DNA from 4 places in the Serratia plymuthica genome. Region 1 is predicted to be linked to each of the others. Evidence: predicted binding sites of a transcription regulator. Region 1 holds the regulator's gene; each other region holds the start of a gene.
The links. The regulator PhoB, encoded in region 1, activates phosphate uptake and scavenging genes when phosphate is short. The targets are predictions, from matches to a motif close to CTGTCATAAAACTGNCNNAT.
Positions count from the first base shown of each region.

Region 1 (5,137 bases):
GAGTCTGCTGGCGTTCGGCCTGCGCCTGCTGCTCGGCGCGCGCTTTTTCCACCGCCTGCTGCAATGGCGCCATCTGCGCAAGCTGATGCTCCTGCTGCTGCGCCATTTGGGCGATCTGCTGTTGCAGCGCCTGCTGCTCGCTGCGGCAGCGGTGACGATCGTTATGCAGCGGCCGCAATTTCTCCGCCGGTTCGCTGCGCGCCAACTGCTGCAACTGCGGTTCGGCCGCCGCCAGCTCCTGTTGCACGACGGCCAACTGGCGTTGGTATTCCTGCTGCCGGTGCTGCGTTTGCTGCCACTGTTGCAGCCAGTTCAGTGCCTGTTGCTGTTGCCGGGCCTGCTCGCTGAGGGCGGTTTCCTGCGCGCTCAGCTCAACCAACTGGTTCTCCAGTTGCTGACGCTGTTCGTCATTCAGCAGTTCAATGCCGCTGGCGCGTTGATGCAAGGCGTCCAGATCGGCTTTAGCCTGTTTGTGCTGCTCGAAAACCCGTTCGGAAAGCTGGCCGTAAATCTCGGTGCCGGTCAGCTCTTCCAGCAGTTCGGCCCGGTCATTGGCATCGGCATTGAGGAAGGCGGCGAATTGCCCCTGAGACAGCATCATCGATTTGGTGAAGCGGCCGAAATCCAGCCCGGTGATTGCGGCGGTCAAATCCAGCTTGTCGCGGACTTTATCCGCCAGGATTTTACCGTCTTCACGCAGTGCCAGTTCCACCTTTGGCGCTTGCAGGTTGCCGTCCGGCGCGTTTTTGGCGCGGCGCTGGCTCCAGAAGGCGCGGTAGCCGACGCCCTTGACCTCAAATTCGACCTCCGCCAGCGATTCGGCGGTGTGGCGCGTCATCAGCTCATTTTGGCTGGGCGTCACGTTAAGGCGCGGTGTCTGGTGGTACAGCGCCAGACAGATGGCATCCAGCAGGGTGGTTTTGCCCGCGCCGGTTGGCCCGGTGATGGCGAACAGCCCATTGCTGGCAAAAGGCTCAGCGGTGAAATCGATCTTCCACTCGCCCTGCAATGAATTGAGGTTTTTCAGCCGCAGGCTCAGGATTTTCATTGGGTCGGCTCCTCGTCGTTGTGCCGTACGGCCTCGACCACCTGATGGAACATTTGGCGCATCCGCTGTTGGCGGGGCTCTGTGATTTCCGTCTCTTGCGCCAGCCGCCGCTCGAAGACCTCATCGACGCTCAGTTCATTGAGCGTTTCCTTGTCCTGCTGTTCAATGGCCTGGCGGCGCTGCTCTTTACTGCGGCGCAGCAATACCACCTCCACCGGCAGTTGATCCGCCAGCAGCTGGATACGGCGTTGAATGTCGCTGAGATAGTCTTGCGTGGCCACTTCGATATCCAGCCACACCGGCAGTTCCCCCCGATAATCGGCGAACTGCCGCAATTGTTGTTCGATCTGCGCCAAATCGCCCTTGATGAGTTGCATCGGTTGGAAACTGGGGATATCCAGTGCGGTGACCTGTTGCAGGGCGCCTTCGGCGAAATCCACCATAAACACGCTTTTGGGTTTGCCCAGCTCATCGAAACTGAGCGGGATAGGCGAACCGCTGTAGCGGATATGCTCGGATTTGGCGACGTTTTGCGCCCGGTGAATATGCCCCAACGCAATGTAATCGGCCGGCGGAAACGCCTGCGCCGGGAAGGCATCCAGCGTGCCGATGTAAATATCGCGCACCGAATCGGAGGTGGTAACCCCCACGGTGGTCAGGTGGCCGGTGGCAACGATAGGCAGCGCCAGACCGAGCGCGTCGCGACGCGCGCAGGCTGCCTGGTAAAGCTGCCGGTAGTGTTCCGCAATCGCCTCTTGCAGCGCCTGCTGTTTTTGCCCACCCGATTCGCCGGCGCGGCTGGTGAGCAGGTCACGCGGGCGCAGGAACGGGATGGCGCACAGCACCGCACCCGGTTGGCCGTCGCGTTGGTTCAGGACCAGGATTTGCTGTTCGATTTCAGTCTGCGCGTTGGCGATCACGGTCGTATTCAGGCAGGAAAGCAATTCACGCGATTCATTCAGGGTTGCCACGGAGTCGTGGTTACCGCCCAGCACCACCAGCTGGCAACCGGTGCGCTGCAGCTCGACCACAAAGCGGTTATACAGCTCGCGGGCATAGCTTGGCGGCGAGCCGGTGTCGAACAGATCCCCGGCGACGATCAGCGCATCCACTCGTTGCTGCTCTATTTGCTCGATCAGCCAGCGTAAAAAAGCCTGGTGCTCGGCGGCGCGGCTTTTGGTGAAAAAGTACTGGCCAAGATGCCAGTCAGAGGTGTGGATCAGGCGCATGACACTCCCGGGGCGATAAGCTGATGGCGGTGATTATAAAGGGGGCAGACTCTCCTGTCGTGACGCAATGATTATGACAACTGAATGATTTTTCTTTGAAGCTGGAAATAATCGCTATGCTTACTGGCTATAACAGGCTGTTTTTTTCATAAAAGTGTCACAAAACTGACGCATAATGGCGCCCGCAATCAACTGTGATCGCTAACACATTGGCAGGATTGACGATGGCAAGACGCATACTGGTGGTGGAAGACGAAGCGCCGATCCGTGAGATGGTGTGCTTTGTGTTGGAACAGAATGGTTACCAACCGTTGGAAGCCGAGGATTATGACAGCGCCGTGACGCGCCTGTCTGAGCCGTTCCCTGATTTGGTGTTGCTCGACTGGATGTTACCCGGCGGTTCCGGTATCCAGTTTATCAAACACATGAAGCGCGAGGCGCTGACCCGCGATATTCCGGTGATGATGCTGACGGCGCGCGGTGAAGAAGAAGACCGGGTGCGCGGTCTGGAAGTGGGTGCGGACGATTACATTACCAAGCCGTTCTCGCCGAAAGAGCTGGTGGCGCGCATCAAGGCGGTAATGCGCCGCATTTCACCGATGGCGGTGGAAGAAGTGATTGAAATGCAAGGGCTGAGCCTGGACCCTTCGTCACACCGCGTAATGGCTAATGAACAGGCGCTGGATATGGGGCCGACCGAGTTCAAACTGCTGCATTTCTTTATGACCCATCCGGAACGTGTTTATAGCCGCGAACAGTTGCTTAATCACGTTTGGGGCACTAACGTTTATGTGGAAGACCGCACCGTTGACGTGCATATCCGCCGGCTCCGTAAGGCGTTAGAGACCACTGGTCATGACAAAATGGTTCAAACCGTTCGGGGCACCGGCTACCGATTCTCAACGCGTTACTGATCGCGTCGCGCTGGAGAATATGCTGTGCTAGAACGCCTTTCCTGGAAGAGGCTGGCCCTGGAGCTGGCTCTTTTCTGTTTACCTGCCTTGTTGCTGGGGCTGATTTTCGGCTATCTGCCCTGGCTGCTGCTGGCCGCCGTGCTGGCGGCGCTGGTATGGAATTTCTACAACCAACTCAAACTTTCCCACTGGTTGTGGGTCGATCGCAGCATGACGCCGCCGCCCGGGCGCTGGAGCTGGGAACCGCTGTTTTACGGCCTGTACCAGATGCAGCAGCGCAACCGTCGTCGTCGTCGTGAACTGGCGTTGTTGATCAAACGCTTTCGCAGCGGCGCGGAATCGCTGCCCGATGCGGTGGTGATGACCACCGTTGAAGGCAATATCTTCTGGTGCAATGGGCTGGCGCAACATCTGCTGGGATTCCGTTGGCCGGAAGACAACGGCCAACACATCCTTAACCTGCTGCGTTACCCGGAGTTCAGCCACTATCTGCAACGGCAGGAGTTCACCCGGCCGCTGACGCTGCAACTCAATAACGAGCACTACGTCGAGTTCCGCGTGATGCCCTATTCGGAAGGGCAACTGTTGATGGTGGCGCGCGACGTCACCCAAATGCGCCAGCTGGAAGGCGCGCGCCGCAACTTCTTCGCCAACGTCAGCCATGAGCTGCGTACCCCGCTGACGGTATTGCAGGGCTACCTGGAGATGATGAGCGACGAGGAGCTGGACGGCTCGCTGCGCGGCAAGGCGTTGGGGACCATGCAGGAGCAGACCCGGCGCATGGACGGGCTGGTCAAACAGCTGCTGACGCTGTCGCGCATTGAGGCGGCACCTAACGTCGATATGAACGAGCGGGTCGATATTCCGCTGATGCTGCGGGTGTTGCAGCGTGAGGCGCAGTCGCTGAGTGGCGGCAACCACGAGATTAGCTTCCGGGTGAATGAGCAGCTCAAGGTGTTCGGCAACGATGACCAACTGCGCAGCGCTGTGTCGAATCTGGTGTATAACGCCGTCAATCATACGCCGAAGGGCACCAATATTGAGGTGAGCTGGCAACAGACGCCAAACGGCGCGCAGTTCCAGGTCAGCGACAACGGGCCGGGCATCGCCGCCGAACATATTCCGCGCCTGACCGAGCGTTTCTACCGCGTCGATAAAGCCCGTTCACGCCAGACCGGCGGCAGCGGGCTGGGGTTGGCGATCGTCAAGCATGCGCTCAGCCACCACGATGCGCGGCTGGAGATCCTCAGCGAGCAGGGGATCGGCACCCGTTTCATCTTTACCTTGCCTAACCGGTTGATTGTTCCTGCAGCTTTATCAGAGAATGCGGTGAAAAATTAACGCGCGAGAGGCTGGCATGATCCGAATTACCCGATGGTTGTTGCTGTGCCTGGCGCTGCTGGCGAGCCGCGGCGCACTGGCGCAGCCGGACGGGATGCTGTCCGGCAACCTGTCGAGCGTCGGCTCAGATACGCTGGCGAACCTGATGGCGCTGTGGGCGCAGGACTTCAGTCAGCACTACCCTAACGTCAATCTGCAGATCCAGGCCGCCGGTTCTTCAACCGCACCTACCGCGTTGGCGGCGGGGGCGGCGCAGCTTGGGCCAATGAGCAGGCCGATGAAGGCGGCGGAAGTGTCGGCGTTCGAACATCGCTATGGCTATGCGCCGCTGGCCGTGCCGGTCGCGGTAGATGCGCTGGTGGTGCTGGTGCATCAGGACAATCCGTTGCGTGGCCTGAACCTGCAGCAGCTCGATCGCATTTTCTCCGCCACTAGGCGCTGCGGCGAAAGCCGGCCGCTGACGCGTTGGGGTGAACTGGGGCTGACCGGCAATTGGCAACAGCGCGATCTGCAGCGTTTCGGGCGAAATTCCGCCTCCGGCACCTACGGCTACTTCAAACTGCGCGCGCTGTGCGGCGGCGACTTTATGCCGCGGGTCAATGAGC
Region 1 covers NZ_CP068771.1:811,039-816,175, forward strand. The annotation lists gene sbcC (exonuclease subunit SbcC) at 1-1,048, opposite strand, end outside; gene sbcD (exonuclease subunit SbcD) at 1,045-2,277, opposite strand; gene phoB (phosphate response regulator transcription factor PhoB) at 2,502-3,191, shown strand; gene phoR (phosphate regulon sensor histidine kinase PhoR) at 3,216-4,532, shown strand; gene JK621_RS03845 (PstS family phosphate ABC transporter substrate-binding protein) at 4,549-5,137, shown strand, end outside.

Region 2 (5,137 bases), 2.5 Mb from region 1:
CGTCGGGAAAATACGCACTTCCACCGGCAGCATCAGGGTAAGGAAAATCAGCCAGAAAAACAGGCTGCGCAGCGGGAAACGGAAATACACGATGGCATAGGCCGACAGCACCGACACCAGGATTTTGCCGAAGGTAATCGCCAGCGCCATGATCACGCTGTTCAGCAGCAACAGCGAGAACGGCACCTTGAGGTTACCCACGCCGCCCTGCCAGATATTGCGGATGTTTTCCCACAGATGGCCGCCCGGTATCAGGGTCATCGGCACCTGAAACACCTGCTTATCGTCCAGCGTAGCGGCGACAAAAGCCACGTACAGCGGGAACAGCACCACCAGCACGCCGATAATCAGCATTACGTGGCTGAAGATATCCAGCCCGCGTCGGTTCTCAATCATTGGTAGCGCACCTTACGTTCGACAAAGCGGAACTGGATCACCGTCAGGCCAATCACCAACAGCATCAGGATCACCGACTGCGCCGCTGAGCTGGACAGATCCAGGCCGGCAAAGCCTTCGCGGTAGATCTTGTAGATCAGCGTGGTGGTGGACTGTACCGGGCCACCGCCGGTGGCGGCATCAATCACCGGGAAAGTATCGAAGAAGGCGTACACCAGGTTAACCACCAGCAGGAAGAAGCTCACCGGGGTGATCAACGGCAACACCAGGTTGAAGAAACGCCGCACCGGGCCGGCGCCGTCGATAGCCGCCGCTTCCACCAGCGAACGCGGGATCGATTGCAGGGCCGCCAGGAAAAACAGGAAGTTATAGCTGATTTGCTGCCACACCGAAGCCAGCACCACCAGGAACATCGCCTGCCCGCTGTGCTGCGCATGGTTCCAGTTGTAACCCAGTCCGCCAAGGAAATGGGTGATCAGCCCCAGGCCGGGGTTAAACAAGAAGATCCACAATACCGCCGCCACGGCGGGGGCCACGGCGTAGGGCAAGATCATCAGCGTCTGGTAAATCCGGCTGCCGCGCAGCACGTAATCCACCAACGCGGCGAAGAACAGCGACACCACCAGCCCGATACCCGCCACCAGGAAGCTGAAAATCAGCGTGGTGTAAAAAGAATCGAGATAGTACGGGTCCTGGAACAGTTGGCTAAAGTTATCCAACCCGACGAACTGGCTGGACAGGCCAAAGGGATCGAGGCTCTGCACCGAATACCACAGCGCCTCGCCGGCGGGCCACAGGAAAAATATTGCGGTTATCAGCAACTGCGGCAGCACCAAAACATAGGGCAGCCAGCTGCAGCCAAAACCGGGACGATGTGAGCTCATAATCAGGGACTCATGAAGACAAAAGACAGGTGACTCAAAACGAGGTGAAGTGCGGTAGCCAAAATCATCACTTCAATAATTCCAGTTGACGTAGCGAGCGCCGCCAGATTGGGTGCGGACAGCGCACAGGACCCGGAGCGTACAGGTAGTACGAGAGGAGTCCGAGCACTGCCCAATCCCAAGCTGGCAAGCGCAGTAGTCAAATGGGATTATTGCGTCGAAGATTCGAAGCGGCGCAGCAATACATCGCCGCGTTGTACGGCAGCGTCCAACGCTTGCTGTGGCGTTTTCTTGCCGGTCCACACGCCTTCCAGTTCTTCATCCACCACGCTGCGGATCTGCGGCATATTGCCCAGACGCAGGCCCTTGGTGAACGGCAATGGCGGCTTGTTCAGCATTTGACGCGTCGCAACGTCGGCGCCCGGGTTCTTGTCATAGAAGCCCTGTTGCTTGGTCAGATCGTAGGCGGCGGTGGTAATGGGCAGGTAGCCGGTTTTCTGGTGCCATTCGGCGGCAATTTCCGGTTGCGCCAAATACTGCAGGAACTCGGCTACGCCCTTGTAGGTAGCGGCATCTTTGCCGTTCATCACCCACAGGCTGGCGCCACCGATGATGGCGTTCTGCGGCGCGTTCTTGGCGTCGGCGTCGTATGGCATCATGCCCACGCCATAGTTGAATTTGGCATAGTGTTTGATGTCCGCCAGCGAACCGGAAGAGGCGGTAGTGATGGCGCAGTCGCCGCTGTAGAACTTCTCGGTCGATTCGTCTTTACGGCCGAAGTAGGTGAAATCACCCTTCTTGTTCATGTCCGCCAGCAGCTGGATATGTTTGACCTGCAAAGGTTTGTTGAACTCCAGCTTGGCGCTGGCGCCGCCGAAGCCGTTGTTTTCGGTAGCGAACGGCACACCGTGCCAGGCGCTGAAGTTCTCGAGTTGGATCCAGCCCTGCCAGCCGCTGGCGTAGCCGCACTTCATGCCGGCCTCACGCAGTTTGGCGGTGTCCGCCGCCAGCTCTTGCCAGGTTTTTGGCGGCTGATCCGGGTTCAGGCCGGCTTTTTTGAACGCGTCCTTGTTGTAATACAGCACCGGGGTGGAGCTGTTGAACGGCTGGGACAGCAAATGGCCGCTCTTGTTGTCGGTGTAGTAACCGGCCACCGTCGGCACGAACACCGATTCGTCAAAGTTGATGCCGGCATCTTTGAACACCTGATACACCGGTTTGATCGCTTTGCTCGCCATCATGGTGGCGGTGCCCACTTCGTAAACTTGCAAAATCGCCGGTGCCTTGCCGGAACGGTAAGCCGCAATGCCCGCCGCCAGGTTCTGTTCGTAGTTGCCTTTATAAACCGGAACGATTTTGACGTCGCTATGCGACTGGTTAAAGCGGTCCGCCAGGGAATCCACTTCTTTCCCCAGTTCACCTTCCATCGAATGCCAGAACGGGATCTCGGTCGCCGCCAGTGCCTGAGTGCTGACCGCCAGGGTCAACGCGACGCACAGCGTAGTTTTGCGAATAGCGTAGGTGAGCATGCCTAACTCCTGAAAAAAGCTGGTGTATCCCCTGCATCTTTCAAGCCGCAGCCGCGTTGCTGCAACGTGAAATCTCTTGGGGCAATAAGCGCGTGAGCGAAAAGAATCAGTTTTTTGTTCGGAAGCTAACATGCCATGCTCGGATGACAGAAAAATAACTAAAAAATGACAGCAAGGTGACAGAGAAGTGAAGTGCAGGTTGCGGTTTGATGTCGGCGACGAGGAGAATCTCCCCGCCGCCGCGGGGATTACAGTGAACGACGCAGGCGGGCGACCGCTTCCTGCATCTGTTGTTCAGTGGCGGTGGCGAACGACAAACGGAAGGTTGAGCGATCCGGGTTATCGGAGAAGAAATATTCCCCCGGCACGAACACCACGCCCTGTTGCAGGGTGGTTTTCAGCCATTCGGTGGCGTTGAACGGCTGACGGAAACGCGCCCACAGGAACATGCCGCCCTTCGGCATATCAAAGGTGATGTGATCACCCAGCTCTTTCTCCACCAGCGCAGCCAGGATCTCGCCCTTTTGCTTGTAGGCGGCGCGGATCTTTTCGATCTGCCCCGGCAGACGATCCAGACCCAGGTAGCATTCGACGATGCTCTGCGACAGCGCGCTGGCGTGCAGATCCGCAGCCTGTTTGATGATCGCCACTTTGTGCAGCAGGAACTCAGGCAAAATAGCCCAGCCCAGGCGCAAGCCCGGCGCCAGGATCTTGGAGAAGGTCGAGGTGTAGATAATGTTATCGGTATGGCCCAGCACCCGCTGCGAAACCTGATGCAGCGTGGCGTTACGCTCATCGGTAAAGCGCAGCTCGCCGTACGGATCATCTTCGATAATCAGGAAGTTGTGCTCGGCCGCCAGTTTCACCAGCAGTTCGCGGCGCGGTGCGCTCAGCGTGAGGCCGCTTGGGTTGCCAAAGTTCGGCACCACGTACACGCCCTTGATGCGCTGGGTTTTCAGCAGCTCGGCAAGCTCTTCAACCACCATGCCGTCGCTGTCGGATGACACCGACATGATGTTGGCTTCCGCCAGCTCCAGCGTCTGCAGCGCCGCCAGATAGGTCGGGCGCTCCACCACAAACACGTCGCCTGGGTTGACGATAGCGCGCATCACCAGATCCAACGCCTGCTGGGAGCCGGCGGTCACCATCACTTCTTCTGCCGTGGCGACAACGCCGCGCTCGGCGCACAGCGCGCAAATGCGTTCACGCAGCAGCGGGCTGCCTTCGGTCAGGCCATACTGGAAGGCGCTTTTTGGCTGCTCGGTGATCGCCTGATGGGTGGCAATGCTGAGCCCTTCAAAATCAAACAGGGCATCAGAGGGGATGCCGCCCGCCAGCGAAATGACGTTTTCCATCTTACTGTGCTTGAGCAATTCACGGATTGCCGAGCTTTTTACGTTGACGATGCGCTGCGCGAGTAACCCTTCTGTCTTCATTTCTTATTCTCGTAATCGTTATAAATTTTGTAGGGGCAGGGTACGCGGCGACCGAGCTACTCGGGCGACCCCATTAGCCCCCACAGGGGAGTGAGTGCAGCCAACAACGCTGCAGCTTGAAAAACGACGGGTATTTCAGCCGCCCAGGTAGGCGGAGCGAACTGCTTCGTTTGCTAACAATGCGGCTCCCGTATCTTCCAACACCACGCGCCCGTTTTCCAGTACATAACCGCGATCCGCCAATTTCAGCGCCTGATTGGCGTTTTGCTCCACCAGGAAGATGGTCATGCCCTCTTCGCGCAGCTGCTGAATAATGTCGAAAATCTGCTGGATGATGATCGGCGCCAGCCCGAGGGAGGGTTCGTCGAGCAACAACAGCTTCGGCTGGCTCATCAGCGCGCGGCCGATCGCCAGCATCTGCTGTTCACCGCCGGACATGGTGCCGGAGCGCTGGTTGCGACGTTCCAGCAGGCGCGGGAACAGACCGAACACCCGCTCGATACGCTGCTGGTACTGGTGACGATCGGCAAAAAAGCCGCCCATCGCCAGATTCTCTTCCACCGTCATGCGCGAGAATACCCGGCGCCCTTCCGGCACTATCGCCACCGCCTCACGCATAATGCGCGAAGTCTGCCACTGAGTAATATCCTGGTCGAGGAAGGTAACGCTGCCTTCGGTGGCACGCGGCTCACCGCACAGCGTGCCGAGCAGCGTGGTTTTACCGGCGCCGTTGGCGCCGATCAGGGTGACTATCTCGCCCTGCCTGATATTCAGGCTGACCTGATGCAACGCCTGGATTTTGCCGTAATGGGCGGATACCTGATTAAATGACAGCATTAAGCTTCCCCCAAATACGCCCGGATCACGTCCGGGTTGTTACGAATTTCTGCCG
Region 2 covers NZ_CP068771.1:3,286,770-3,291,906, forward strand. The annotation lists gene ugpE (sn-glycerol-3-phosphate ABC transporter permease UgpE) at 1-396, opposite strand, end outside; gene ugpA (sn-glycerol-3-phosphate ABC transporter permease UgpA) at 393-1,280, opposite strand; gene ugpB (sn-glycerol-3-phosphate ABC transporter substrate-binding protein UgpB) at 1,490-2,809, opposite strand; gene JK621_RS15380 (PLP-dependent aminotransferase family protein) at 3,058-4,245, opposite strand; gene livF (high-affinity branched-chain amino acid ABC transporter ATP-binding protein LivF) at 4,381-5,082, opposite strand; gene livG (high-affinity branched-chain amino acid ABC transporter ATP-binding protein LivG) at 5,082-5,137, opposite strand, start outside.
Region 2: the regulator PhoB is predicted to act here: its motif matches at 2,973-2,992, upstream of ugpB (sn-glycerol-3-phosphate ABC transporter substrate-binding protein UgpB).

Region 3 (5,137 bases), 2.5 Mb from region 1:
CCGGGTTACTTGTGCTGGCCCTGCTTTTGCAGGAACTGCACGCCCTTGTCGGGGAAGTCGGTGAACACGCCATCAACGCCCGCCTGGTTGTAAATCACGTCGTACAACTGATTCACGTCGGTCACGTAGTTTGGCAGCGCATCGGCGCGGATGGTGAACGGATGCACCGCCAGCTTGTTGGCATGGGCTTCTTTCACCATATCGGTCAGCACCACGTGGCCCGGTTTGGATTTCTCCGCTTCCACCAGCATGTGGTAGTCCGGCCCGATGCCGTCGGCGTACTGGGCAATCTGCTTCATCGCGCCCGGCTTGAACATCCAGTCATAGTCGTATTCCACCCATTTGCCGTCGGCTTTCTGCTCATAGGTTTCCTGCCACTTGTTGTAGGCGATCAGTTGGATCAGCTTCAGATCCATGCCCATCTTCGGTTCCAGTTCGGTTTTAATCCGCTTCAGTTCGTTGGCGTCGAAGCATTGCAGATAAACATTGTCGCCCTTGCCGGTGTAACCATACTGCTTCAACACCGCCAGCACTTTGCTGGAGATATCCTTGCTTTCCTGCTTGTGGAACCACGGCGCCTTGATTTCCGGGTAAATACCGATGTTTTTGCCGGTCGAATGGTTCAGCCCCTGCACAAATTCGATCTCTTCCTGGAAGGTATGGACGCGGAAGTCCGATTTGCCCATCGGGAAGCGGCCAGGGTAGCCCTGCACCTTTTTGCCGTTTTCGATCTCAAAGCCTTCCGTGAACTTCAGCGACTTGATTTCCGCCAGGGTAAAGTCGATGGCGTAATAACGGCCGTCTTTGCGTGCCCGGCTCGGGAAGCGCTCGGCCACGTCGGTAACGCGATCGAGGTAATGGTCATGCAGCACCACCAGCTCGTTGTCCTTGGTCATCACCAGGTCCTGCTCGAGGAAGTCCGCACCCTGCGCGTAGGCCATCGCCTTCGCCGGCAGCGTGTGTTCCGGCAGATAGCCGCTGGCGCCACGGTGGGCGATCACCACCTTGTCCGCCGCCTGTACGGCACTGACCATTGAGGTGGCCAGGATGATCCCTGTCAGCAGGGCTTTGACTTGAGTCCGCATTCTGTAATTCTCCATGTTGTAGGTGCAGGGCAATAAAAAGGCCGCAGCGCGGCCTTTAAATAATGCGAAATTTGTATGACGCTTAGCCGCGTTTGTTGGCTGCGATTTCTGCGTGGTGCTTTTTCTCGCTCAGCATGGTCAGCAACAGCAGCACTACCGCGCCGATACTGCCGCCAATCATCACCATAAAGCCGCCGTCCCAACCGAAGTAGTCCACGGTGTAACCGACGATGGCGCTGGCCGCAACGGAACCGCCCAGGTAACCGAACAGACCGGTGAAGCCCGCTGCGGTACCGGCCGCTTTCTTCGGTGCCAGTTCCAGCGCATGCAGGCCGATCAACATCACCGGGCCGTAAATCAGGAAGCCGATGGTGATCATGCAGGCCATGTCGATGCCAGGATTACCGACCGGGTTGAGCCAGTAAACGACGGTAGCGATGGTCACCAGCGTCATAAAGAACACGCCGGTGGCGCCGCGATTGCCTTTGAACACTTTGTCCGACATCCAGCCGCACAGCAGGGTGCCCGGAATACCGGCGTATTCGTACAGGAAGTAGGCCCAGGAAGACTTATCCAGCGCGAAATGCTTCACTTCTTTCAGGTAGGTCGGTGACCAGTCCAGAATGCCGTAACGCAGCAGGTAAACGAACACGTTGGCCACGGCGATGTACCACAGCAGCTTGTTCGGCAGAATGTATTGCATGAAGATCTGCTTGGCGGTCAGCTCTTCTTCCGCTTTCTCGCTGTAGTCGTCCGGGTAATCGTTTTTGTATTCTTCGATCGGCGGCAGGCCACAGGATTGCGGCGTATCGCGCATCAGCGCAAAGGCGATCAGGGCCACCAGAATGGCGCCGAAGGCCGGCATGTACAGCGCCGCGTGCCAGTCGTTGAACCAGGCCATGCCCAGCAGGAACAACAGCGGCGGCAGGCCGCCACCCACGTTATGGGCGCAGTTCCAGACCGAAACGATACCGCCGCGCTCCTTCTGCGACCACCAGTGCACCATGGTGCGGCCACAAGGCGGCCAGCCCATGCCCTGGAACCAACCGCACAGGAACAGCAACACGAACATGACCGCGATGCTCGATGTCGCCCAGGGAACGAAGCCCATGAACAACATCACTGCGGCAGCCAGTATCAGGCCGGCAGGCAGAAACACGCGTGGGTTGGAGCGGTCGGAAACCGACCCCATGATGAATTTGGAAAAACCGTAGGCGATGGAAATACCCGACAGCGCGAAACCGAGGTCGCCGCGGCTGAAACCCTGGTCGATCAAATACGGCATGGCCAGGGTGAAGTTCTTACGCACCAGGTAGTAGGCGGCGTAACCGAAGAAAATCCCCATAAATATTTGCCAGCGCAATTTACGGTACAGCGGGTCGACTTTGTCGACCGGCACACGGGAAATGTGTGCTGCCGGCTTAAAAATACTCAACATGAGCGCCTCCGATGGCTTTTAGTTATCACATCAATATGATTGTCTACGTTCATTTGATGATTGAGCGGATATCGTATGTGGTGTTTTTTTGTTCCATAACGAGCGTCATCCTAGTCAAAACAGCCTGGTGTCGCTGTGATGAATGGCGCAAATGTTACACTTTTATGAAACTACGGCGGATTTTGAGCGATTCGTTAACGTTATGAAATAGAAAAACGGCCAAAAATCGTGATTCCGATCACATTCATGGTTTTTTGTGGACATTTTGTTTTCGTTTTAAGTTCGTTATTGTTCCTTATCAAACAAAGACCCCAGCAACTGTGACCCAATAGGATAATAACCACGGATCCTGAGGGAGCATCATGAGCAGCCATTCACCGGACAGCGAAACGGATGTGATAATCATTGGCGGCGGCGCAACCGGAGCGGGCATTGCCCGTGACTGCGCGCGTCGTGGCCTGCGTTGCATACTGCTGGAGCGCCATGATATCGCCACCGGCGCCACTGGCCGTAACCACGGTTTGTTGCACAGTGGAGCGCGCTATGCGGTGACCGACGGCGAGTCGGCGCGTGAGTGCATAGAAGAAAACCGCATCCTCAAGCACATCGCGCATCACTGCATCGAGCGTACCGATGGGCTGTTCATTACCCTGCCGCAGGATTCGTTGACCTACCAGCAACAATTTATTGCTTCCTGCCACAGTGCCGGCATCAACGCCGAAGCCATTGATCCGCAACTGGCGTTGCGCCTGGAGCCGGCGGCTAACCCGGCGCTGATCGGCGCCGTGCGGGTGCCGGATGGCACCGTCGACCCGTTCCGCCTGACCGCCGCCAATATGCTCGATGCCCGCGAGCATGGCGCACAGATCCTGACCTATCATCAGGTGGTCGGTTTGTTGCGCGTGGGTGACCGCGTGACCGGCGTGCGCGTTTTCGACCATCAAGCTGCGCGCCGCTACGATATCCACGCCGAGGTGGTGGTCAACGCCGCCGGCATCTGGGGCCAGCAGATTGCGGAATACGCCGATCTGCGCATCCGCATGTTCCCGGCCAAGGGCGCATTGCTGATCCTCGGCCACCGCATCAACAACATGGTCATCAACCGTTGCCGCAAACCGGCAGACGCCGACATTCTGGTGCCGGGCGACACCATCTCACTGATTGGCACCACCTCCACCCACATCGACTATGACCAGATCGACAATATGGTGGTGACGCCGCAGGAGGTGGACATTCTGATCCGCGAAGGCGCGCTGCTGGCGCCGGAACTGGCGCAAACCCGCATTTTGCGCGCCTATGCCGGAGTGCGGCCGCTGGTGGCCAGCGACGACGACCCCAGCGGCCGTAACGTCAGCCGCGGCATCGTGCTGCTCGATCATGCCAGCCGCGATGGGCTGGAAGGATTTATCACCATCACCGGCGGCAAGTTGATGACCTATCGCCTGATGGCACAGTGGGCGACCGATAAAGTGTGTGAAAAGCTTGGGCTGGATAGCCCATGCACTACCGCAGTGGAACCGCTGCCCGGCTCCCGGCAGACGGCGGAGGAAACGGTGCGCAGCGTGGTGGCGTTGCCGGCCAGTATTCGTGGCTCGGCGGTGTATCGCCACGGCGATCGCGCCAGCCTGGTGCCGGCCGGTAATCGGCTGGACAACAGTCTGGTCTGCGAATGCGAGGCGGTCACCGCCGGCGAGGTGCGCTATGCGGTGAACTCCCTCACCGTCAATAATCTGGTGGATCTGCGCCGGCGTACCCGCGTGGGCATGGGCACTTGCCAGGGCGAGCTGTGCGCCTGCCGCGCCGCCGGGCTATTGACGCGCTTTAACGTCGCTACCCCGCAACAGTCAATCGATCAGTTGTCGCATTTCCTCAACGAACGCTGGAAGGGCGTACGCCCGATCGCCTGGGGTGACGCGCTGCGCGAGAGCGAGTTCACCAGTTGGGTTTATCAGGGATTGTGCGGGCTGGATGCACGGGAGAAACGGGAGGCAGATGATGCGATTTGACGTGGTGGTGATTGGCGGCGGCTTGGCGGGTATGGCTTGCGCCATCGGGTTGGCGGAACAGGGCAAGCGCTGCGCCGTGGTCAGCTCGGGCCAGAGCGCGCTTTATTTCTCCTCCGGCTCGCTTGATTTGCTGGCGCAACTGCCCGACGGCACGCCGGTCGACGCGCCGCTGGCTGCGTTGCCAGAGCTGGCGCGACAGGCGCCGCAACACCCTTATGCCTTGATTGGCGCAGAGCGGGTGGCGCTGTTATCTGATGAGGCGGCCCGGCTGTTGCAGCGCTGCGGCCTGAACCTGCAAGGCAGTAATGAAAGGAATCATCTGCGCATTACGCCGCTCGGCACGCGCCGGGCCACCTGGCTCAGCCCACAGGCCATTCCGGTGACGCCGTTGGCCGGTGAACTGCCCTGGGAAAGCATTGCGGTGATTGGCATTGAGGGCTTTTTGGATTTTCAGCCGCAGCTGGCCGCCGATTCACTCATGCAGGCGTTGGGAGTGCGCACCGAGGCCAATGGGTTGCATTTACCTGCGCTGGACCGGCTGCGCAACAATCCCAGCGAGTTCCGGGCGGTGAATATCGCCAGAGTGCTGGACTTGCCGGAAAACCTGA
Region 3 covers NZ_CP068771.1:3,316,324-3,321,460, reverse strand. The annotation lists gene glpQ (glycerophosphodiester phosphodiesterase) at 6-1,085, opposite strand; gene glpT (glycerol-3-phosphate transporter) at 1,168-2,523, opposite strand; gene glpA (anaerobic glycerol-3-phosphate dehydrogenase subunit A) at 2,886-4,529, shown strand; gene glpB (glycerol-3-phosphate dehydrogenase subunit GlpB) at 4,519-5,137, shown strand, end outside.
Region 3: the regulator PhoB is predicted to act here: its motif matches at 2,675-2,694, upstream of glpT (glycerol-3-phosphate transporter).

Region 4 (5,137 bases), 2.7 Mb from region 1:
TCAGGTCGTTTTGCATTTCCATAGTCACCACGTTAGCGCCCCTCGTTTTTGGCCAGACGCATGATCATCAACTTCGACAGCGCCAGGACGATAAAGGTGATAACAAACAGAATCAGGCCCAGCTCCATCAACGCGGCGGTATGCACGCCCGATTCCGCTTCGGCGAATTCGTTGGCCAGCGCAGAGGTAATGCTGTTGCCCGGCATATACAGTGAAGCACTGTCGAGCTGGTAGGTGTTACCTATGATGAAGGTCACCGCCATGGTTTCCCCCAGCGCGCGGCCCAGTCCCAGCATCACGCCGCCAATCACGCCATTCTTGGTAAACGGCAGCACGATACGCCACATCACCTCCCAGGTGGTGCAGCCGATACCGTAAGCCGATTCTTTCATCATCACCGGGGTTTGTTCGAACACATCGCGCATGACCGCAGCGATGTAAGGAATAATCATAATCGCCAGGATCACCCCGGCAGCCAGAATACCGATACCGAACGCCGGGCCGGAGAACAGCTCGCCGACTATCGGAATGCCGGACAACACGTCGCCGACCGGGGTCTGGAAATATTGGGCAAACAGCGGGGCGAACACAAACAGCCCCCACATGCCGTAAACGATACTCGGGATTGCCGCCAGCAACTCGATCGCGATGCCCAGTGGGCGTCTCAACCAGTTTGGTGCCAGCTCGGTCAGGAACAGCGCGATACCGAAACTCACGGGTACGGCGATAATCAGGGCAATCAACGACGTGACGACGGTGCCGTAGATGGGCACCAGCGCACCGAACTGCTCGGCAGGCGCGTCCCATTCTTTGGTCCACAAGAAGGAGAAGCCGAATTTCTGCATGCTCGGCCAGGAGGCGAAAATCAGCGAAACAATAATGCCGCCCAGCAACAATAGGGTAATCAGCGCCGCCAGTTTAACCAGCGCGCTGAAGATGACATCACCATTCTTACTCGGTGCTTTGATGGTCGGCTTATACTCAGCCATAGATCACTCTCTGTTTTAACCCTGGCGAGCTCAATGGGTGAGCCCTGCAAAATAGGCTGGAGCGCGGTGTCCCCGCGCCCCTGCGTTCTTTAGTACAGTGCTTTACCGGAACTGTCTTTTACGTTGGTTTTCCATGCTGCGCGCACCTGCTCAACCACTTCGTTAGGCAGAGAGGCGTAATCCAGATCGTTGGCTTGCTTGGCGCCGGTTTTGTACGCCCAGTCAAAGAACTTCAGCACTTCTGCGCCCTGAGCCGGGTTTTTCTGCTCTTTGTGCACCAGGATGAAGGTGGTGGAGGTGATTGGCCATGCACCCTCGCCTTTCTGGTTAGTCAGGTCCTGAGCGAAAGTTTTGCTCCAGTCCACGCCTTTAGCCGCGTTGCTGAAGCTCTCTTCAGTCGGGCTGACCGGCTTGCCGTCGGCAGAAATCAGCTTGGTGTAAGCCAGGTTGTTTTGCTTGGCGTAAGCGTATTCAACATAGCCGATGGAGCCAGGCAGACGCTGTACGAACGCGGCAATGCCGTCGTTGCCCTTGCCGCCCAGACCGGTTGGCCAGTTAACGGTAGAGCCTGCGCCGATTTTCTCTTTCCACTGCGCGTTGGCTTTAGACAGGTAGCTGGTGAACACGAAAGAGGTGCCTGAACCGTCGGCGCGGCGTACCACGGCGATATTCTGATCCGGCAGCTTGACGCCCGGGTTCAGCTTGGTGATTGCAGGGTCATTCCATTTCTTCACGTTGCCCAGGTAGATGTCACCCAGCGTTTTACCGTCCAGAGTCAACTCACCGGATTTGATGCCCGGGATGTTAACGGCCAGCACTACGCCGCCGATCACGGTAGGGAACTGGAACAGGCCATCAGCCGCCAGTTTTTCATCAGACAACGGGGCATCAGAGGCACCAAAGTCAACGGTGTTGGCGATGATTTGCTTCACGCCGCCAGAGGAACCGATCCCCTGATAGTTAACTTTGTTGCCGGTTTCTTTCTGATAAGAATCTGCCCACTTGGCATACACCGGAGCGGGGAATGTCGCACCTGCACCGGTCAGGCTAGCAGCAGCGAACGCGGACACGGCGGTCAGGGAGAAAGTCGCTGCCACAATACTGGCGACGGTGGTACGCATCAGTTTCATAATCCCTCCTAATGGGATATTCAAAAATCGACTTCAAGTCGTTTTCATCAGAGTAAGTATTGCTGCAGGAGGGAAAATAGGACAGTTTGGTGACAGTAAAATGTACGAAATATGACAGTTATATTACACCGTAAAACAAGTGGTTAATATCGTATAAAAATCATAATGTTAAATACAAAAACACACAATAATTAATCAATAAAAAAACCTTTGCCGACGCAGCTATCCACTTGAAAACGACAACTTTTATCCTCTGTGTCACAGTATTGTCATCGTTGATATGACCATGAAAAAAGCCGGCGCTCAGGCCGGCTTTTCAAACATAACAGCAATTGATTACTCTACCGTGACAGACTTCGCCAGGTTACGCGGCTGGTCAACGTCAGTGCCTTTGATCAACGCTACGTGATAAGACAACAGCTGCAACGGCACGGTGTAGAAGATTGGTGCCACGATTTCTTCCACGTGCGGCAATGGAATGATGGTCATGCCTTCGCTGCTGACGAAACCGGCATCCTGATCTGCGAACACGTACAGCTGGCCGCCGCGCGCGCGCACTTCTTCGATGTTGGACTTCAGTTTTTCCAGCAGTTCGTTGTTCGGCGCCACCACGATGACCGGCATATCGGCGTCGATCAACGCCAGCGGGCCATGTTTCAGCTCACCCGCCGCATAGGCTTCCGCGTGAATGTAAGAGATCTCTTTCAGCTTCAGTGCACCTTCCATAGCGATCGGGTACTGATCGCCACGGCCAAGGAACAGCGCGTGATGCTTGTCGGAGAAACCTTCCGCCAGCGCTTCAATGTTTTTGTCCAGCGACAGCATCTGTTCGATACGCGCCGGCAACGCCTGCAGAGCATGCACGATTTCATGCTCAACGCTTTCCGCCATGCCTTTCAGACGACCCAAACGCGCCACCAGCATCAGCAATACCGCAAGCTGGGTAGTGAAGGCTTTGGTAGAAGCTACACCGATTTCAGTGCCGGCTTTGGTCATCAGCGCCAAATCGGATTCGCGCACCAGCGAAGAACCGGCTACGTTACACACCGCCAGCGACCCCAGATAACCCAACTCTTTAGACAGGCGCAACGCCGCCAGGGTATCGGCGGTTTCACCGGACTGCGACAGCGTGATGATCAGGCTGCCCGGGCGCACCGCAGATTTGCGATAGCGGAATTCAGAAGCGATTTCGACGTCGCAAGGCACGCCAGCCAGCGCCTCGAACCAATAACGCGCCACCATGCCGGAGTGGTAGGAGGTGCCGCAGGCGATGATTTGTACGTGCTGCACTTTAGCCAGCAATTCATCGGCACGCGGACCCAGCTCGCTCAGATTGATTTGGCCATGGCTGAAACGCCCTTCCAGGGTGTTTTTCAGCGCCAGCGGCTGTTCGTAGATCTCTTTTTGCATGTAGTGACGGTAAGCGCCTTTGTCACCGGCGTCATACTGCACTTTGGATTCGATCTCAGGACGCTCGATGGCGTTGCCCTGTTTGTCGAAAATGCTGACGGTACGGCGGGTCACTTCCACCACGTCGCCTTCTTCCAGGAAGATAAAGCGGCGGGTTACCGGCAGCAGAGCCAGTTGATCGGAAGCGATAAAGTTTTCACCGACGCCACGGCCGATAACCAACGGGCTACCGGAACGCGCAGCCACCAGCACGCTAGGGTCGCGGCTGTCCATGACCACGGTGCCGTAGGCGCCACGCAGCTGCGGGATCACGCGCTGAACCACTTCCAGCAACGTACCGCCCTGGCGCTGTTCCCAATGCACCAGATGCGCAATCACCTCGGTGTCGGTCTCAGAGCTGAAGTGATAACCGCGCTCGATCAGCAATTCACGCAGCGGTTCGTGGTTTTCGATGATGCCGTTATGCACTACGGTGATGTAATCGGAAACATGCGGGTGCGCATTCGCCTCTGTAGGCTCCCCGTGAGTTGCCCAGCGGGTATGCGCAATACCGGTGCCACCGTGCAGTTCGTGTTGTTCTGCGGCTTCGGTCAATTTATGAACTTTGCCTACGCGGCGTAAACGGCTTACGTTGCCTTCGGCATCAACCACCGCCAGACCGGCGGAGTCGTAACCGCGGTACTCGAGACGGCGTAATCCTTCCAACAGAATTTCTGCAATATCACGTTGCGCTACTGCGCCTACAATTCCACACATCAGTTGTATTCCTAATTAAACGCCTTTCGGGGCGCTTTCGATGTCTTGACCTGATCTCGCCGGTTTTTACCGTGCTTCCCCGAGCCTGTAGATGGTGGGGATTATCCTCTTCATCTTTCGCGCTGCTGCGTTGTTGGCTACGAGTGCTCATCCCAGTCACTTAGCGAACTAAGCTCCTGGGAATTCACACTCTTGCCGCCTAGCAGCAACGCAAAATCTATTGAGGACTTTTATGTTTTGTATTGGGCTCGTAAGCAGAGCCCAAAGCAAAACACACTCGTTATTTCTTCTTCACCGGGCGCTGCCAGCCCTGGACATGCACCTGCTTGACGCGGCTCAGTACCAGCTCGTTTTCAGCGATATCACGGGTGACCGTGGTGCCTGCGGCAATGGTGGAACCTTTGCCAACGGAAACCGGCGCCACCAGCTGGGTATCGGAACCGACAAACACGCCGTCGCCAATAATGGTTTTATGTTTATTGGCGCCATCATAGTTACAGGTAATGGTACCAGCGCCGATATTCACATCATCGCCAATTTCAGCATCGCCCAGGTAGCTCAGATGACCCGCTTTAGAGCCTTTGCCCAGACGCGCTTTTTTTATCTCCACGAAATTACCGACGTGAGCGCCTTCCGCCAACTCTGCGCCCGGGCGTAAACGGGCAAAAGGCCCCACCGTACAGGCTGCTTCCAGCACCGCGTCTTCCAGCACGCTGTAAGGGCTAATTTCGCAATCATCGCCGATCACGCAGTTTTTCAGTACGCAGCCGGCACCGATCTTCACCCGATTGCCCAGCTTTACCGACCCTTCGATAATGACATTAGCATCAATAGAGATATCGCGGCCGTGCA
Region 4 covers NZ_CP068771.1:3,520,622-3,525,758, forward strand. The annotation lists gene pstA (phosphate ABC transporter permease PstA) at 1-31, opposite strand, end outside; gene pstC (phosphate ABC transporter permease PstC) at 33-989, opposite strand; gene pstS (phosphate ABC transporter substrate-binding protein PstS) at 1,079-2,119, opposite strand; gene glmS (glutamine--fructose-6-phosphate transaminase (isomerizing)) at 2,456-4,285, opposite strand; gene glmU (bifunctional UDP-N-acetylglucosamine diphosphorylase/glucosamine-1-phosphate N-acetyltransferase GlmU) at 4,566-5,137, opposite strand, start outside.
Region 4: the regulator PhoB is predicted to act here: its motif matches at 2,196-2,215, upstream of pstS (phosphate ABC transporter substrate-binding protein PstS).